Regions from separate parts of the Methylobacillus draconifructus genome, predicted to be linked through region 2. Evidence: predicted binding sites of a transcription regulator. Region 2 holds the regulator's gene; each other region holds the start of a gene.
What was found. The regulator sigma-54, encoded in region 2, starts transcription at its own class of promoters, with help from an activator protein. The targets are predictions, from matches to a motif close to TGGCACNNTTCCTGCT.
Positions count from the first base shown of each region.

Region 1: the regulator sigma-54 is predicted to act here: its motif matches at 887-902, upstream of ACJSDX_RS10275 (nitrate- and nitrite sensing domain-containing protein).
Region 3: the regulator sigma-54 is predicted to act here: its motif matches at 2,298-2,313, upstream of ACJSDX_RS02305 (TorF family putative porin).
Region 4: the regulator sigma-54 is predicted to act here: its motif matches at 2,274-2,289, upstream of ACJSDX_RS13105 (TorF family putative porin).

Region 1 is NZ_JBJQII010000004.1:270,911-274,768, reverse strand. It holds gene ACJSDX_RS10280 (bifunctional protein-serine/threonine kinase/phosphatase) at 1-779, shown strand, start outside; gene ACJSDX_RS10275 (nitrate- and nitrite sensing domain-containing protein) at 916-2,187, shown strand; gene ACJSDX_RS10270 (alginate export family protein) at 2,608-3,858, shown strand, end outside.
Region 2 is NZ_JBJQII010000004.1:94,894-98,751, reverse strand. It holds gene hprK (HPr(Ser) kinase/phosphatase) at 1-407, opposite strand, end outside; gene hpf (ribosome hibernation-promoting factor, HPF/YfiA family) at 517-843, opposite strand; gene ACJSDX_RS09325 (RNA polymerase factor sigma-54) at 873-2,339, opposite strand; gene lptB (LPS export ABC transporter ATP-binding protein) at 2,359-3,081, opposite strand; gene lptA (lipopolysaccharide transport periplasmic protein LptA) at 3,167-3,673, opposite strand; gene lptC (LPS export ABC transporter periplasmic protein LptC) at 3,732-3,858, opposite strand, start outside.
Region 3 is NZ_JBJQII010000001.1:485,147-489,004, forward strand. It holds gene ACJSDX_RS02290 (VIT1/CCC1 transporter family protein) at 1-379, opposite strand, end outside; gene ACJSDX_RS02295 (YifB family Mg chelatase-like AAA ATPase) at 385-1,875, opposite strand; gene ACJSDX_RS02300 (accessory factor UbiK family protein) at 1,878-2,120, opposite strand; gene ACJSDX_RS02305 (TorF family putative porin) at 2,375-3,157, shown strand; gene glnK (P-II family nitrogen regulator) at 3,226-3,564, shown strand; gene ACJSDX_RS02315 (ammonium transporter) at 3,575-3,858, shown strand, end outside.
Region 4 is NZ_JBJQII010000006.1:83,901-87,758, forward strand. It holds gene ACJSDX_RS13095 (PDR/VanB family oxidoreductase) at 1-885, shown strand, start outside; gene ACJSDX_RS13100 (heme-dependent oxidative N-demethylase family protein) at 894-1,937, shown strand; gene ACJSDX_RS13105 (TorF family putative porin) at 2,428-3,261, shown strand; gene ACJSDX_RS13110 (trimethylamine N-oxide permease) at 3,353-3,858, shown strand, end outside.

The DNA of each region.
Region 1 (3,858 bases), 180 kb from region 2:
CGCTCGAGGAATGGGTGGCGCGGCGCATCAACAGCGCGCACGTGCTGAAACCGTGCCAGCGCGGACGCAAACCCCGTTATCTGTATGTCGCCATGGAGTTCATCGAAGGCATTACCCTCGCGCAATGGATGAGGGACAACCCCAAGCCGGACCTGGAAACGGTGCGCGGTATCATTGAGCAGGTTGCCAAGGGTTTGCAGGCCTTCCATCGCGCCGAGATGCTGCACCAGGACCTGCGTCCGGAAAACATCATGATAGACCGCAACGGCGTGGTCAAAATCATCGACTTCGGCGCAGTCTGGGTCGCAGGCCTTGAGGAATGCAATATGCCGGAAACCCTTCCCGTTCCGGGCGCCGTTCAGTACATGGCGCCCGAATACTTCCTCGGCGATGCCGCTTCGGCGCTTTCAGACCAGTTCTCACTCGGCGTCATCGCCTACCAGATGCTCACAGGCAAGCTGCCCTACGGCGCCCAGGCCGCCAAAATCAAGACCCGCGCGCAACTGCAGCGCCTGTCCTATATTTCCGCCATCGACGGGCACAGCAGCACTCCCTCATGGATAGACGACGCGCTGGCGAGAGCAGTGCACCCGGAACCGGAAAAACGCTACCCTGCCTTGTCGGAATTCATCCATGACCTGAGACATCCCAACCGGCAATTCCTCGACAGGCACAGGGGCGGGCTAGTGGAGAAGAATCCTCTCCTGTTCTGGAAGACGACCAGCCTGCTATTATTGCTGCTCGTCGTCGTCCTGCTCTACATCATCAAACTCTCCTGACCCTGCATGCATCCAGAGAAATCAAGGTTCCAGGAAGAAACTTGCTGCTCTGCAGTTGCCTTAGCCGATTGATCAACCATCGTTGAACCAGCAACCGCCATGCTGTCGCGCATGATTTTTGCTACCGGATTTAGATATGAAAGACATTTCTCCCGACCAAACCATCATCCTGGCCAAGATACGGCATGTCGAAGAGCTCGAGCGGCTGTCGATATGCACCGTGTTTGTCGAGACCATCGGCCTGATCATCCACCAGATCCAGGCCGAGCGCGGCGCAAGCTGCCTGTACCTGGCTTCGGCTGGCCAGCGTTTCGGCAAGGAGCGCAGCGAGATCATCGAGCAGAACCAGGGCCTGGAGGTGAAATTCCGCGAGGCGCTGCAGCGCCACCTGGACCATAACAGCATGGCCGACGCCAAGCAGCTCACCCTGATTTCGTGGATATTGCTGGGCTTCGACCAACTGAAATCGCTACGCCACCAGGTGACGCTGCACAAGATTTCATTTCCCGATTGCATACAATCGTTCAACCGCTTTATCGGCAGCCTGATTTCGCTGATCTTCGACATTACCGACAATGCCGTCAACAGCAAGATCTCCACTTATCTGCTCGCGCTCTACAACCTGGTGCAGGGCAAGGAGTTTGCCGGGCAGGAACGCGCCGTAGGCTCCTATATGTTCGGCTCCGGCCATGTGCAGCAGGAACACCAGCACAAGCTGCTGGAGCTGGTTGCCTTGCAGGACAGGCATTTCGAGCTGTTCTGCCAATTCGGCGGCAGCCCGTTGCAAAAGTCATGGGCGGCTTCGATGGATACCAGCATCCACCAGCGGCACCAGCAATACCGCAACAAGCTCACCCATGCGCAGGATGGCCAAGCCGTGAAAACGCACGACGGGGACGAATGGTTCGAGCTCTGCAGCCAACGCCTCACCGATATCTGGCATATCCAATGCCAGCTCATCAAGGGCATGCATGGCATGCTGGAGACATTGATCCACGAGGCGAAGAGCGACTTGGACAAGACCCGCCAGTACCTGCAGAAAGTGCGCAGCCAGCCGGCCCATGCCACCACGCTGGATAGCGCCTTCTTCAACCTCTCCATTCCGGTGGAAAACGCCTATACCTTCCTAGTGCACGACAACCAGCACTCCTATCCCATGGAGTCCATCGTCTCGCTGCTGCAGCAGCAATCGCAGCAGATTGCCGAGATTGAGAACGAACTGTCGGAAACCAAGAAAGCGCTGGCGGAGAGAAAACAGATCGAGCGCGCCAAGGGCCTGCTCATGAGCAAGCGCGGCATCAGCGAGGTAGAGGCCTACAAAATCATGCGCAGCACCGCCATGGAACAGAATCGCAAAATCATCGATGTGGCGGACAACATTCTCGCCAAGCAAAACTCCCTATCGTGATGGCAGTGAACCTCTGGTGCAACCGCACTCAGGTGGTGCAAACCGGCATCGCTGGCCGGATTCAACAAAACTCCCTCCCCAGGTAAATATCCTTACAAAACAATCGCGTTTTGAAATAAAGCTTCCCTGGCACAGCATTTGCTAATCCCTGATTAACAACGGCAGCCAATGGCGGTTGTCATTGTTTAAGCGGCATCCGCAGCAATACCTGGCGCCGCGATGCGCTACCCAGCAGCCCGCAGGGCTTTGAAGGCCAAGGACAAAGGCGTCCTGGTTGCAGACAACATACCGTCTGCAACCAGGACGCCTTTTTTATTTTGGCGCTTACAGGCGATGGCAGCTTGATACCAGGAAAAAGAAGGCCCGTCGGGCAGGACGGGCCGGTACTACCGTTACCCCATCTGAGAAAAGGAGCAACCCATGCAAAGTAATTCGAGATTCATGATCCGTCAAGCCTGTTATGGCGGCTTGCTGGGGCTGGCGCTCACTGCCGCAGCCCAGGCGGAAGAGGCCGCGCCGGAATATACCTTCATGGATGCCGTCAAGGCCGGCAAGAACCTGACCAGCTTCCGCCTGCGTTACGAACATGTGGAACAGGACGGCAACGCCCCCAGCGGCCGGCCGCTCAAGGATGCCAATGGCATATCGCTGCGCAGCCTGGTCGGCTGGCAGACCGCGCCATATCACGATTTCAGTTTTGCCGGACAGATCATCGACGTCAGCAAATTCAAGGACGATTTCAACGACAGCACCAACGGCACATTGATCAACAGCGTCTCCAACCAGCCCGGCAAGCTTGACTACGCCAAGATCGTCGATCCTGACGATACCGACATCAACCAGTTGTATGTCGACTGGACCGGCATCAAGAACAACCGCGTGCGTATCGGCCGCCAGCAGATCAACCTGGACAACGTGCGCTTCATCGGCGATATCGCCTTCCGCCAGGTCATGCAGGTGTTCGACGGCGTCACCGTGCTGAACAAGTCGTTGCCCGATACTGAAATCTATGTCGGCCATATCGAGCGCGTGAAACAGATCACCACCAAGCTGCGCTCCGACGGCGCACTGGAAATCGTCAACCTGAAATACCGGATTTCGCCGACCGCATCCGTGACGGGTTACGGCTATTTCTCCAGCTTCGACGACCTCGGTTTTGGCCGCGCGTGGTTTGGCAACGCCGCAGGGACGGGCGGCATTGCCGCCGGCAAGAACGGCAACATCAACCAGGAAGCCGACCAGGGTAACAAGACCCTGGGCATACGGCTGGACGGCGCGCATGTATTCACGCCCCACTGGAAAGGCCTCTACACGGCGGAATACGCCAAGCAGACCGATTACAGCGGCGGCGACTCCCGTATCGATGCCCACTACTACAAGCTGGGCGGCGGCGCGGCCTATGGCAATTTCTCGCTGCGCGCCGACCAGGAGCTGCTGTCCAGCAACAACGGACGTTACGCCTTCCAGACCCCGTTCGGCACCAACCACCTGTTCCAGGGCTGGGTGGACAAGTTCCTCACCACGCCGTTGGAAGGCATCAAGGATACGTTCGTCACCGCGACCTACAAGATCGGCGACTTCCTGTTCTTTGCCGATTATCACGTCATTAAGTCGGATGACCGCTTCAATACCGTGGGCGGGGGTTTCGGCGACCAATACGGAACGGAATGG
Region 2 (3,858 bases):
GCCACGGCCTGGGCAAGATAGTGGCTCAATACATCCATGAGGCCGGGGCTGCGCAAGGGGGAGGTAAACAATGGGGTGCTGAACTCGTCGGAGGCGGCCACCAGTTCGTCCGGCGCTTCTTCGCCATTGGCCACGATGATGGCCGCCAAGTCGGCTGAGAACAGGTTTTTGATGGCCTGGAACAATTCTCGCGCCTTGAGGCTGCGCAAATAATCCATCTCTGCGCACCCCAGCACCTGCACTCGGTTGGGATGCACGAAATTCAGGTGACCAACCAGCGCCAGGGATGGCTTGGTCACGGTTTCACTGGTCAGGGGGTTATCGCCGCCGGCTAACCCTGCTACCCATTTCAGCTTGAGCTTGCGGCGCGTATCCTTGTAAAGCTGGGTAACACTGATTTCAGCCATGTGTGCTTAATACCTTGGGAATGAACAAGCGGAAGGATATGCTGCAAGAGCGCCAAATCCATGCATGAAAAACAGACTTGGCACTCTTTTGCAGCATTTCACGAGGAGGTTACTCGACCGCCTGGTGCTTCAGACCTCCGGATGCCTGGTTGTGGTTGCTGACTTTTTCCTTATGCTTCACTACCTGGCGGTCCAGCTTGTCCGCCAGCGAGTCAATCGCGCTGTACATGCTTTCCGCCCCGCATTCCGCGTGCAGGTCGTTGCCCGGCACATGCAGGGTGGCTTCCGCCTTTTGCACCAGTTTCTCCACGCTCAGCGTGACCTTGAGGTCAATCACATGGTCAAAGTGATTGCTGAGTCGGGCCAGCTTGGACTGCACATATTCGCGCAGGGCTGGGGTAACGTCGAGGTGATGTCCGGTCAGGTGCAAATTCATAACGCTCTCCTTACTTGAAAACGCGCAAATCAAAGCGACTTGCGCTGGTTGGCCGCGGGTATCTGTAGAGACTCGCGGTATTTCGCTATGGTTCTTCTTGCAACAACTATGCCTTGTTTGCCGAGGATGTCGGTAATCTGGTTGTCAGACAGCGGCTTCTTCGGGTTTTCCTCGCTCACCATCTGCTTGATCAACGCGCGGATCGCCGTGGCGGAGCAAGCACCGCCAGACTCCGTCGCAACATGGCTGCCGAAGAAATACTTCAACTCGTACACGCCGCGCGGTGTGAGCATGTACTTTCGCGTCGTCACGCGCGACACGGTGGATTCATGCAGGCCCAACTCGTCGGCGATCTCGCGCAGCACCAGCGGACGCATGGCGACTTCGCCATGCTCGAAGAAGTTGCGCTGCCTGTCCACAATCGCCTGCGACACGCGCAGGATGGTGGAAAAACGCTGCTGGATGTTCTTGATCATCCATTTCGCTTCCTGCATCTGGCTCATGAGGTATTGACTGGAGCTATCGCGATTACGTTTCAGGATGCCGGCATAAAGCTGGTTGATGCGTAGCTTGGGCACCACTTCGTCATTGAGGCTGGCGATCCAGATACCCTTGACCTTCTTCACCACGATTTCGTGCTGGATGTAGTGGTCCGAGGTGATATGGCTGAACTCGCCGCCCGGGCGCGGGTTGAGCTGGATCACCAGCTGCTGCACCGTTTTCAGGACGTCGTCGTCGCAATGCAGCAGCTTGCGCAGGCGCGTGTAATCGCGGCTCGCCAGCAAAGGCAAGTGTTGCTCTGCAACCTTGATCGCCAGATCAACAAAAGGCGTTTCTGCGGGCAGGGCGCGCAGTTGCAATGCCAGGCACTCCGCAAGGTTGCGGGCGCCAATACCAGGGGGATCCAGGTTCTGGATATGCTTGAGCGCGGTTTCGAGTTCGAGCAGGTCGATTTCGAGCTCTTCCGGCAGCAGCTCGGCCAGCTCTTCCAGCGACTGCTCGAGGTAGCCGTCGTCGTTGATGGCGTCCACCAGCACCATTGCCAAGGTCTGGTCGCGTTCGGACAACGGCAGCAGCTTGATCTGGCTCAATAGGTGCTCGCGTAGGGTAAGGTTGACCGCTTCCTGGAAGCTGAAGTCGTTGTCGTCGTCATTGTTGGCGCCGCCCTCTTCCCAGCGGTTGCTGCCCTGGAAAGATTCGAAGTAATCGTCCCCTCCGCCGAATTCGTCAACGCGCGGCAACTCCTCGCTGGCTGGCGCAGGTGCCTCGCTGGCGGGAGCGGCGACCGCGGCATCCGGAGCGGGACTGTAGCTTTCGGACATCTCGGCAGCCCCGTCCGGACCGTCTATGCGCTCCAGCAAGGGGTTGGCCTGCAGCAGCGACTCCAGCTCCTGGTTGAGTTCCTGCGAAGACAGCTGCAACAGCTTGATCGACTGCTGCAACTGCGGCGTCAATGCCAGGTTCTGGGAAAATTTTAGCTGTAGACTTTGTTTCATCTCTCTAATTCTGCGTTGACTACAGGCGGAAATCCTTGCCCAAGTAAACTTCTCTTACACTTTCGTTATGTATGATCTCGCTGGGCTTCCCCGATGCGAATACGCGGCCTTCATTCACGATGTAGGCGCGATCGCATATGCCCAATGTTTCACGGACATTATGGTCCGTGATCAGTACCCCGATATTGCGCTCGGTCAGGAAACGCACGATCTTCTGGATGTCCAGCACGGCAATCGGGTCGATCCCGGCAAACGGCTCATCCAGTAGGATGAAGCTGGGATTGGTCGCCAGACATCGGGCGATTTCCACCCGGCGGCGCTCGCCGCCCGAAAGGCTTACCGCCATGTTGTTGCGTATATGGGTGATATGGAGCTCCTGCAGCAGGGATTCAAGCTGTTCCTTCTGCTGCTCGGCCGTCATGTTCTGCAATTCGAGGATGGCCTGGATGTTTTCCGTCACGGTCATCTTGCGGAAGATCGACGGCTCCTGCGGCAGATAGGCCAGGCCCATGCGCGCGCGCTGGTGGATGGGCATCCGGCTCAGGTCCTTGCCGTCCAGCAATATGCGTCCGCCATCGAGTGGCACCAGGCCCACCATCATGTAGAAACTGGTGGTCTTGCCCGCGCCGTTCGGCCCGAGCAGCCCGACCACCTCGCCGCTGTTGAGCTGCAGGGAAATATCCTGCACCACGGTGCGAGACTTGTATTTCTTGCGTAAGCTTTCTACGATCAATTCACTCATTTATGCAATATCTATCGATGCCGTCTCTATAAAGCGCAGTTGCTTCGGCCTGCATCAAGCACAGGCCCTCCAATAGCCATCGAGCTCAGGGAGTTTCTGCCGCGGGTTTCTTCTTGGGCTGGATAATGGCACGCACTCGGCCAGTGGGTGTTGCAGGTGTCGCCGCTTGCGAGCCGCCGCTGATGACTTCCGCATATTCGGCATTGGCGTCATACATGATGTAGTCGCCATGCACGATATCCTCGCCGCGCTTGACCCATGCCTTGGTAAACAGCTGCACCTTGTCCATGCGTCCATCATACTCTATCCGCTGGGCGCTGCCCTCCATGTATTCGTTCTTGCCGTCGCGCTTCTGCCTAAAGGTGGTGGGATTGCCGTAGGACGTGCTGTGCTGGAAGCCTTCCTTGTCCTCGCGCACGATCAGCCTGTCGCCGCGGATCACCAGCGTGCCCTGGGTCAGGATAACGTTGCCGGTATAGGTGCTGGTCTTCTTGGCATCATTGACCTGCACGGAGTCGGCCTCCAGCTCGATCGGCTTTTCCCGGTCGGCCTTTTCGGCATGTGCCGTTGCAGACAGCATGCCGGCCAACATGGCAAGCAATAATGAATAACGCAGGTTGCGCATAGGGTCTCCGCTGAAGAATGTCGTTCTACTTGGTTTTAGTGGGCTGCTTGGCATTGTTGCTGTTACCGGATGTCGTCTTGCTGTTCTTGGAAGCCGCAGGCTTGGCTGCCGCCTGCTTGGTCTTGCTTGCCGCTTTTGGCTTGCTGCTCGTG
Region 3 (3,858 bases), on a different contig from region 2:
CGTTGCTGCCAGCCAGCTTGTGCCGGCCGCCCACTTCATTGGCCTGCATCGGCATGGCATGCGAGGACAATGCAATATTCTTGGCGCCATATGCCGAAAGGCCCCGCACCTTGCTTGCCGCCAACACCGGGCGGATACGCTTGGGCCCCAGGCTGCGCAGCAACAACACGACCACTTTGGTTCGCAAATCCGGCCGGTAGGTTTCCACCACATGTCCTGCCGCAACTAGCTTTGCCTCCCAGATTCCAGCCTGCTCAGCGGCGGCTGCAGCCAAGCCCTGAAACATGTCGGCAAGCGCCTTGTCCGGCTCGCGCCGGGACAACTCCCTGTATAAATACGCGGAGCGCTGCTCTTCGCGCCAACCTTGCAATAAATCCACCGCGGCTACAGCCCCAGCCTGCGGTATTGCACCGCTTCGGCGATATGCGTGCTTTGCACGGCTTCGCTGGCAGCCAGGTCGGCAATCGTGCGGGCCACCTTGAGGATGCGGTGAAAAGCGCGCGCGGAAAGGTCAAGGCGGGTGATCGCCTGCTTCAGCAGCGCGCCGCCTGCTTCGTCCGGCTGGCAATGCTCGTCCACCTGCGGGCTTGTGAGCAAATAGTTGCAGACCCCCTGCCGATCCAGCTGGCGCTGCCTTGCCGCCTCGGCCCTAGACCTGATCGCGGCGCTCGCCTCTCCTGCCGGCGCGTGCATTAATTCATCCTCGCTCAACGCCGGTACTTGGATATGAATATCGATCCGGTCCAGCAACGGCCCGGAAAGGCGGTGGCGGTAGCGGGCTATCTGGTCCGGCGTGCATCGGCACTTGCCATTGGGGTGCCCGAAGTAGCCGCATGGGCACGGATTCATGGCGGCAATCAATTGAAAACGTGCGGGAAACTCCGCCTGGCGCGCAGCGCGCGAGACCGTGATATGCCCGGATTCCAGGGGTTCGCGCAAGACCTCCAGCACTTTGCGGTCGAACTCCGCAAGCTCGTCCAGAAACAAGACTCCGTAATGCGCCAAAGATATCTCGCCGGGCTTGGGAATCGCGCCGCCACCCACCAGCGCCACGCCCGAAGCCGTGTGGTGAGGCGCACGATAAGGCCGCTTGCCCCAATCGCCGGCACGGAAACCCTTGCTCAACGACTGGATGGCGGCAGATTCCAACGCCTCGGCCTCCGTCATGGCGGGCAACAAGCCGACAAAACGCGAGGCCAACATGGATTTCCCCGTGCCGGGCGGCCCGGACATCAGCACACTGTGCCCGCCTGCGGCTGCAATCTCCAATGCTCGCTTGGCCTGCAGTTGCCCCTTGACCTCGGCAAAATCGGCATCGACTGCAAAGCTTTGCGGGATATTGACTGGTTGCGGCACCAACAACTCACGGCCTGCCAGATGGGCGCATACTTGCAGCAGGCTAGCTGCAGGCAGGACTGTAGCGCCTTGCACCAATGCCGCCTCGGCGGCGCTCTCCTGGGGCAGGATGAAGGTACGGCCGCTTTCCCTGGCCTTGTACGCCATGGCCAATGCACCGCGTATCGGGCGCAGTTCGCCGGTCAACGCAAGCTCGCCCGCCACCTCATATTGATCCAGCCCTTTTGCGGGTATTTGCCCGGAGGCAGCCAAAATCCCCAGCGCGATCGGTAAATCGTAACGGCCGCTTTCCTTGGGAAGGTCCGCAGGCGCCAGGTTGACGGTGATCCGGCGGGCCGGGAATTCAAACTGTGCCGTTTGCAGGGCGGCACGCACCCTGTCCTTGCTCTCCTTGACCTCGGCTTCGGGCAAGCCGACGATGGTGAAGCTCGGCAAGCCGTTGGCAAGGTGGACTTCCACCGCGACCTCCGGCGCCTCCATACCGGCCAGGGCACGGCTATGCAAAACCGCCAGCGCCATGCTCAGGAAGACTGCCCCAGCTTCGTTTCAATCTCGGCTAATTGCTTTTCCAGATCAGCCAGTTGAGCCCGGGTCTTGCGCAGCACTTCCGCCTGGATATCAAACTCCTCACGCGTTACAAGCTCCAGTTTAGTGAATGCGCCCTGTAATAGTGCATGCAAATTGCGCTCTGCGCCATCGGCTGGCAAGGAAGAATATATTTCTTTGATTTTATTGGATAATTCATCAATAAACGGAGTACTCATTACGTAAAAACCTCCCAAAACATCCGCAGTTTAGCAGTTTTTCACCTACAAAAATCCAAATTAAACATAACAAACTCAATCACTTACAAATAAAAAACAAGCAATGCACCATTCCAGACCGGGAAAATTCCCAAAAAATACCACTTAACCTGTTGTTTTATATGAATGTTGTTTTTATGGCACAGGTGTTGCTTATTACCCAACGCAGAGTTTTCGTTGCTGTTTTATTTTTCAAAACCTTGAAAGGGTACATCATGCGTAATTCGCTTCTACTTGCCGCCATCGTTGGCACTTTTGCAGCACCTGCCGCCGTCATGGCCGAAGAAGCTGCTGAGGCAACCTCTCCTCACACCATTACATACAACATCGGCCTCACAAGCAACTACATATTCCGCGGCACCAGCCAATCCGGCGACCGCCCAGCGATCCAAGGCGGTGTGGACTACTCCCACGCCAGCGGTTTCTATGCCGGTACCTGGGGTTCCAGCATCAGTTGGCTGGCAGATACAGAAGTAGGTGATGGCCGCGCTTATAACAGTTCCAGTATGGAATGGGATATTTATGCAGGCTACACGTCTGAAATCGGCGAAACCGGCATCACCTACGACGTCGGCGTGAACCAGTACATCTATCCTGGCCGCCGCAATTCCGTAAGCGGCACCTATAATGCCGATACGACCGAAATCTACGGCGGCCTTTCCTACAAATGGATCTCCGGCAAATACTACTGGTCTCCGAGCAAGTCCGCTTTCGGCTTCCAAGGTCGTGGTGCCAGCTATATTGATCTTACGTTGGAAATTCCATTTGGTGAAAGCGGCTACAGCGCCATTGCCCACGTTGGCCGCCAGGAATTCGGTAACGGTCCCAACGAATTCGACTACACCGACTGGAAGCTTGGCCTGAGCAAGGCCTGGGATAACGGCATCGTCGTCGGCGGCTACTATACCGACACCGATGCTGACCGCGGCGCGTTCACTTACGGCCCTGTGTTCTCCGGCAAGGAAAACTGGACTTTCTTCGTCCAAAAGACTTTCTAAGAAGACAGACATGATAGAAGGCAAGGCAGATCGCCTTGCCTTTCTGCTTTTTATTAGAGGAGATAACCATGAAACTCGTATCCGCCATCATCAAGCCCTTCAAGCTTGACGAAGTGCGTGAAGCCCTTTCCTCCATCGGCGTGCAGGGGATCACCGTCACTGAAGTCAAAGGCTTTGGCCGTCAGAAAGGCCACACTGAGCTTTACCGTGGTGCAGAATACGTGGTCGACTTTTTGCCCAAGGTCAAACTGGAAGTTGCGATCGCCGATGAATTACTTGACCAGGTAGTGGAAGTTATCGAAAAATCTGCCACAACTGGCAAAATCGGTGATGGCAAAATCTTTGTCTTCGACTTGGAACAAGTCTATCGCATCCGTACTGGCGAAACCGGCACAGATGCGCTTTAAGGGGTTTGATATGAAAAAAATTCTTTCCATGATTGCACTGGTTGGCGCGCTGGGTTTTTCCGGCTTTGCGCTGGCTGAAGAAGAAGCTGTCATCGTCGATGAAGCCGTCGCCACTGAAATTGCACCCGCTGCCGCAGAAGCGGTAGAAACGACGGCTGAAGCAGTACTGTCGCTCAGCGCCGGCGATACGGCCTGGACCATCGTCGCCACTGTGTTAGTGCTAGCGATGATCATTCCCGGCGTCGCCTTGTTCTACGGCGGCCTGGTTCGCACCAAGAACATGGTTTCCGTCCT
Region 4 (3,858 bases), on a different contig from region 2:
GTTTCCGCAGATGGAAAAGAGCTACCTGGCTTCTCTGGAGGTAGTCACATCGTGGTTTCCATGCCGGCAGGAAATCGAACGTATCGTAATGCGTATTCTTTGCTGAGTTCGCCTGCAGATCGCAGAAATTATCAGATTGCCGTGAGATTGCAGAGTCCATCGCGTGGTGGGTCAAGATATATGCATGAGAACGTTGAGGTGGGAAGCAAACTCAGGATTTCCTGGCCTGTAAATTTATTCTCCCTTTCCCGTTTGGGGCATCGTCATATCTTAATTGCAGGCGGTATAGGCATTACGCCATTCATGTCCCAAGTGCATGACTTGTTAAGGATGAATGCTGCATTCGAGCTTCATTATGCCTATCGCAGTCCTAAAACAGCCGGGTTTATCGAGCACCTCAGGAGTCTGCTTAAAGACAAACTGGTTTGCCATGATGCCAGTAAAGGACAAAACCTCAACTTGCAGGACCTATTCAGTAATCAGCCATTGGGTACACATGTATATGTTTGTGGGCCCGCAGGGATGGTCGAGGGCGTGATTGAAACTGCAAAGGAATTGGGATGGCCAGAAGCGCATGTGCATTATGAAGAGTTTCTTGCGCCGCCGGTTGGCGAGCAGTTCACGCTTAAATTGAAGCAATCCGAACTAACAATTGATGTTGGGCCTGAGGTCAGCATTCTGGAAGCCATGGAAGCAGCAGGGGTCGATGCACCATATCTCTGCAGAGGCGGAGCTTGCGGGCGATGCGAGCTTGAAGTGGTTGACTGTGATGGAGTCATTGAACATCACGACCATTATCTTTCTGATGCTGAAAAACGTTCCGGCAAAAAAATCATGCCATGCGTTTCAAGAGCCAGGTGTTCCGTTATAGAACTTAATATCTGAGGTAGATCATGAATAATATTGCTTTCAAACACGAGTCTTTTAGAGACGATTACACTTACAGCAACTCTCCTGCAGCGATTCGCCGCTTTCCTTACCCTTTCGATAAAGACGAATATATGTATTCGGTAAATATCGAACCACACCGGCCAGGTGCCCAGGGCACTGTGCATGAGCATCTGTTCGATATAGATGAGCATTATGTGTCCGAGTGTAAAGATAAGCTCCTGACCCTTGCAGGGGACAAGGGACGTTATGCTGCTTTGCCTCATATGATGGATGCGCAATGGGATTTTCTTGAGCTTACTATGGAATGTTTATCGCAGGATTATCCTGACTTGTTTACGCTGGAAAAGGATGGTGATCGCTGGACCTGGACTAATCGGCCTTTGAATATAAAAGATACCTTTACTTTCGGGAACACATCCACTTTGCCTCTTGAGCCCCTGGACTATATGGGTAGGCAGACACAGGGGGATTTTGTATTGCTGGACCAACGCGATGGCAACCTCTTTGCTGATGCTGGCTTTATTACGAGTCAAGCTGACTGGTCATTGGCTTTTGATATCGGTATGTCCTGGCATGAGTGGCATGCACCTGTACCACAGATGGAGAAATTAGGAGTGCTTGAAAGAGGATTGAAATTTATTCTGAGTTTACAACAAGGCACACCTGTTAGAAGATTCAATTGGACTATGACTATTAGACCACGACTGGATACATCACCTGAGAATTATCCAGAATGGGGTCCAGAAAAAAGTAAAGTAAATGCACAGAGCGCGGGAGAGCTAGCGCATCTGCGAGTAGAGTTGCAATCTATGTTCCGACTACCACGCAGTAATGGCATATGTTTTAGTATCCGAGCTTACCTGATTAGGCTTGATGAGTTAGCTGCTCATCCAAAATGGGTAAAACGTTTTCATCGAGTATTGCGAGACTTGCATCCTGACTTGGCGGAATATAAAGGTATTAGTGGCTACCGAGAGGCCGTGGTTGAATGGCTTTCAAAATATGATGATGGCGCGGAGCTAACGTTGGGGACACAGCCGGAATAGTAAGTTAATTTTTTCAAAAATATATGTTTCTATTTAAGAGCGGCTACATAAGACTAGTCAATTCTAATGGCCGCTCTCTTTCTTTTTAAAATACTCCTAATATATCTTTTCTTCTCAAATGGATAGGTATTTAAAACAAACGTTTTAAATGCTTATTTCTCTCAAGTCTATTCTTAATTTTCGTTTATAAAATCTAAATCAAACCTTTGCCAATTATTACTAACGGATTAATTTATTAATCTGCTAATTTATCGTTGTAACAATTTGTAACCTTTGGCATTTTCACGCTTCTTTAAACTTAGAGAAGTTTTGCTATAGCAACCAAAAGATGCAAATTTGCAATGTTCATGCTGAGTTATCTAAATGTTACAGAGCCCAATTATTTTCTGTTGTGGAGATGATTGTTTTTGAAATATTAGTTTTACAGTTTATTGGTAAATAATATTTTTAAAAATTATAAATAAAACACATAGATAAGAGAGGATTTGGCATGAAGTATAGTTTCGGTTTTATCCTTCCATTATGCATTTCATGTTCGGGAATTTCTTTAGTTTATGCAAATGAAAATTCACAGTTGGAGAGTAAAGATTCTCAACAATATTCTCCTCATCATGTAGTAAAGACGTTGAGTTTTCAGACTGATTATATATTTCGAGGTATGTCATATGCTAGAAGAAGAGGTGCCGCTTCATTTTATGTAGATTACAACCATGACAATGGCCTGTATCTTGGCACTGGCATCATCAATCTGGATAAGGGGTCCGTCTATGGAAATACCATAGAGATTGATGTATATGGCGGCATTGCAGGGCAGATCACGGAAGATTTAAGAGGATCTATTGGCTTGTTTCAGTGGATTTTTCCACAAAATAAAAAAGTTGCTGGCAATAGTGCTTTTGTAACGGAACTCCATGCAGTTCTTGAGTATAAGCCTTTCACTTTGAAATATGCTTATTCATTCACGGACTGGTTTGGAATTAATACTAAATCTCATGGAAATCAGCAATTTGGGAACAGAGTAACAGGGGAGGGGGATACCAAGGGAACTGATTATATCTCGTTGGATTACAACAAGATACTTCCATATTACGATTTAAATTTTAACTTTCATATAGGTAGGACGAAGGTAAAGAACTATTCAATCGGTGACTACACGGATATAGCTATTGGTCTTAGTAAAGATTTCTTAATCAACAATAAGCATCAATGGAGCGCAGGTGTAAGTTATATAACCACAGATGGAAATAGTGATTGGTATGTTGATGCTGATGGTTACAAGATGGGTAATAGTAAGATATTTGCTTTTTTGAGACATACCTTTTGATTACTAAAAAATCAATTAGAGAAAATCTAAAAATATCTTTTTATTTATTTGGTCAGGATATTTTTGATTTAATTATTTCAGGAGAATTAAGTTGAGCACTATAACTTCAATTGATGGGGCTACTGATCAAGGTCAGTCTACATCAGAGCCGCAGGGTAGCCTGCAAAGAAAAATCGGATGGCAAGGGGCTTTCTGGGTTGCTAGCGGTGTGCCAGCATTGGTTTTATTTTCAATAGGCGCTATTGCTTCTACAGTCGGGAAACCTGCTTGGCTAGCCTGGATGCTTTCCATTACATTCGGTTTTATCCAGGCGTTTACCTATGCTGAAATTGCAGGTATGTTCCCCAATAAATCCGGTGGCGCTTCGGTTTACGGCGCCATTGCCTGGGTGCGGTACAGCAAATTTATTGCCCCAGTATTGGTATGGTGCAATTGGTTGGCCTGGATGCCAGTGCTTTCAATCGGCTCGGGATTGGCTGCGGGTTATATATTGCTTGCTATTTTTCCTGCCGATTCCATAGTGAACACATGGCAAATCACCTTACTGGATTTAGGTTTCATAAAGTCCGGTTTGTCGTTGAGAATCAATGCAACATT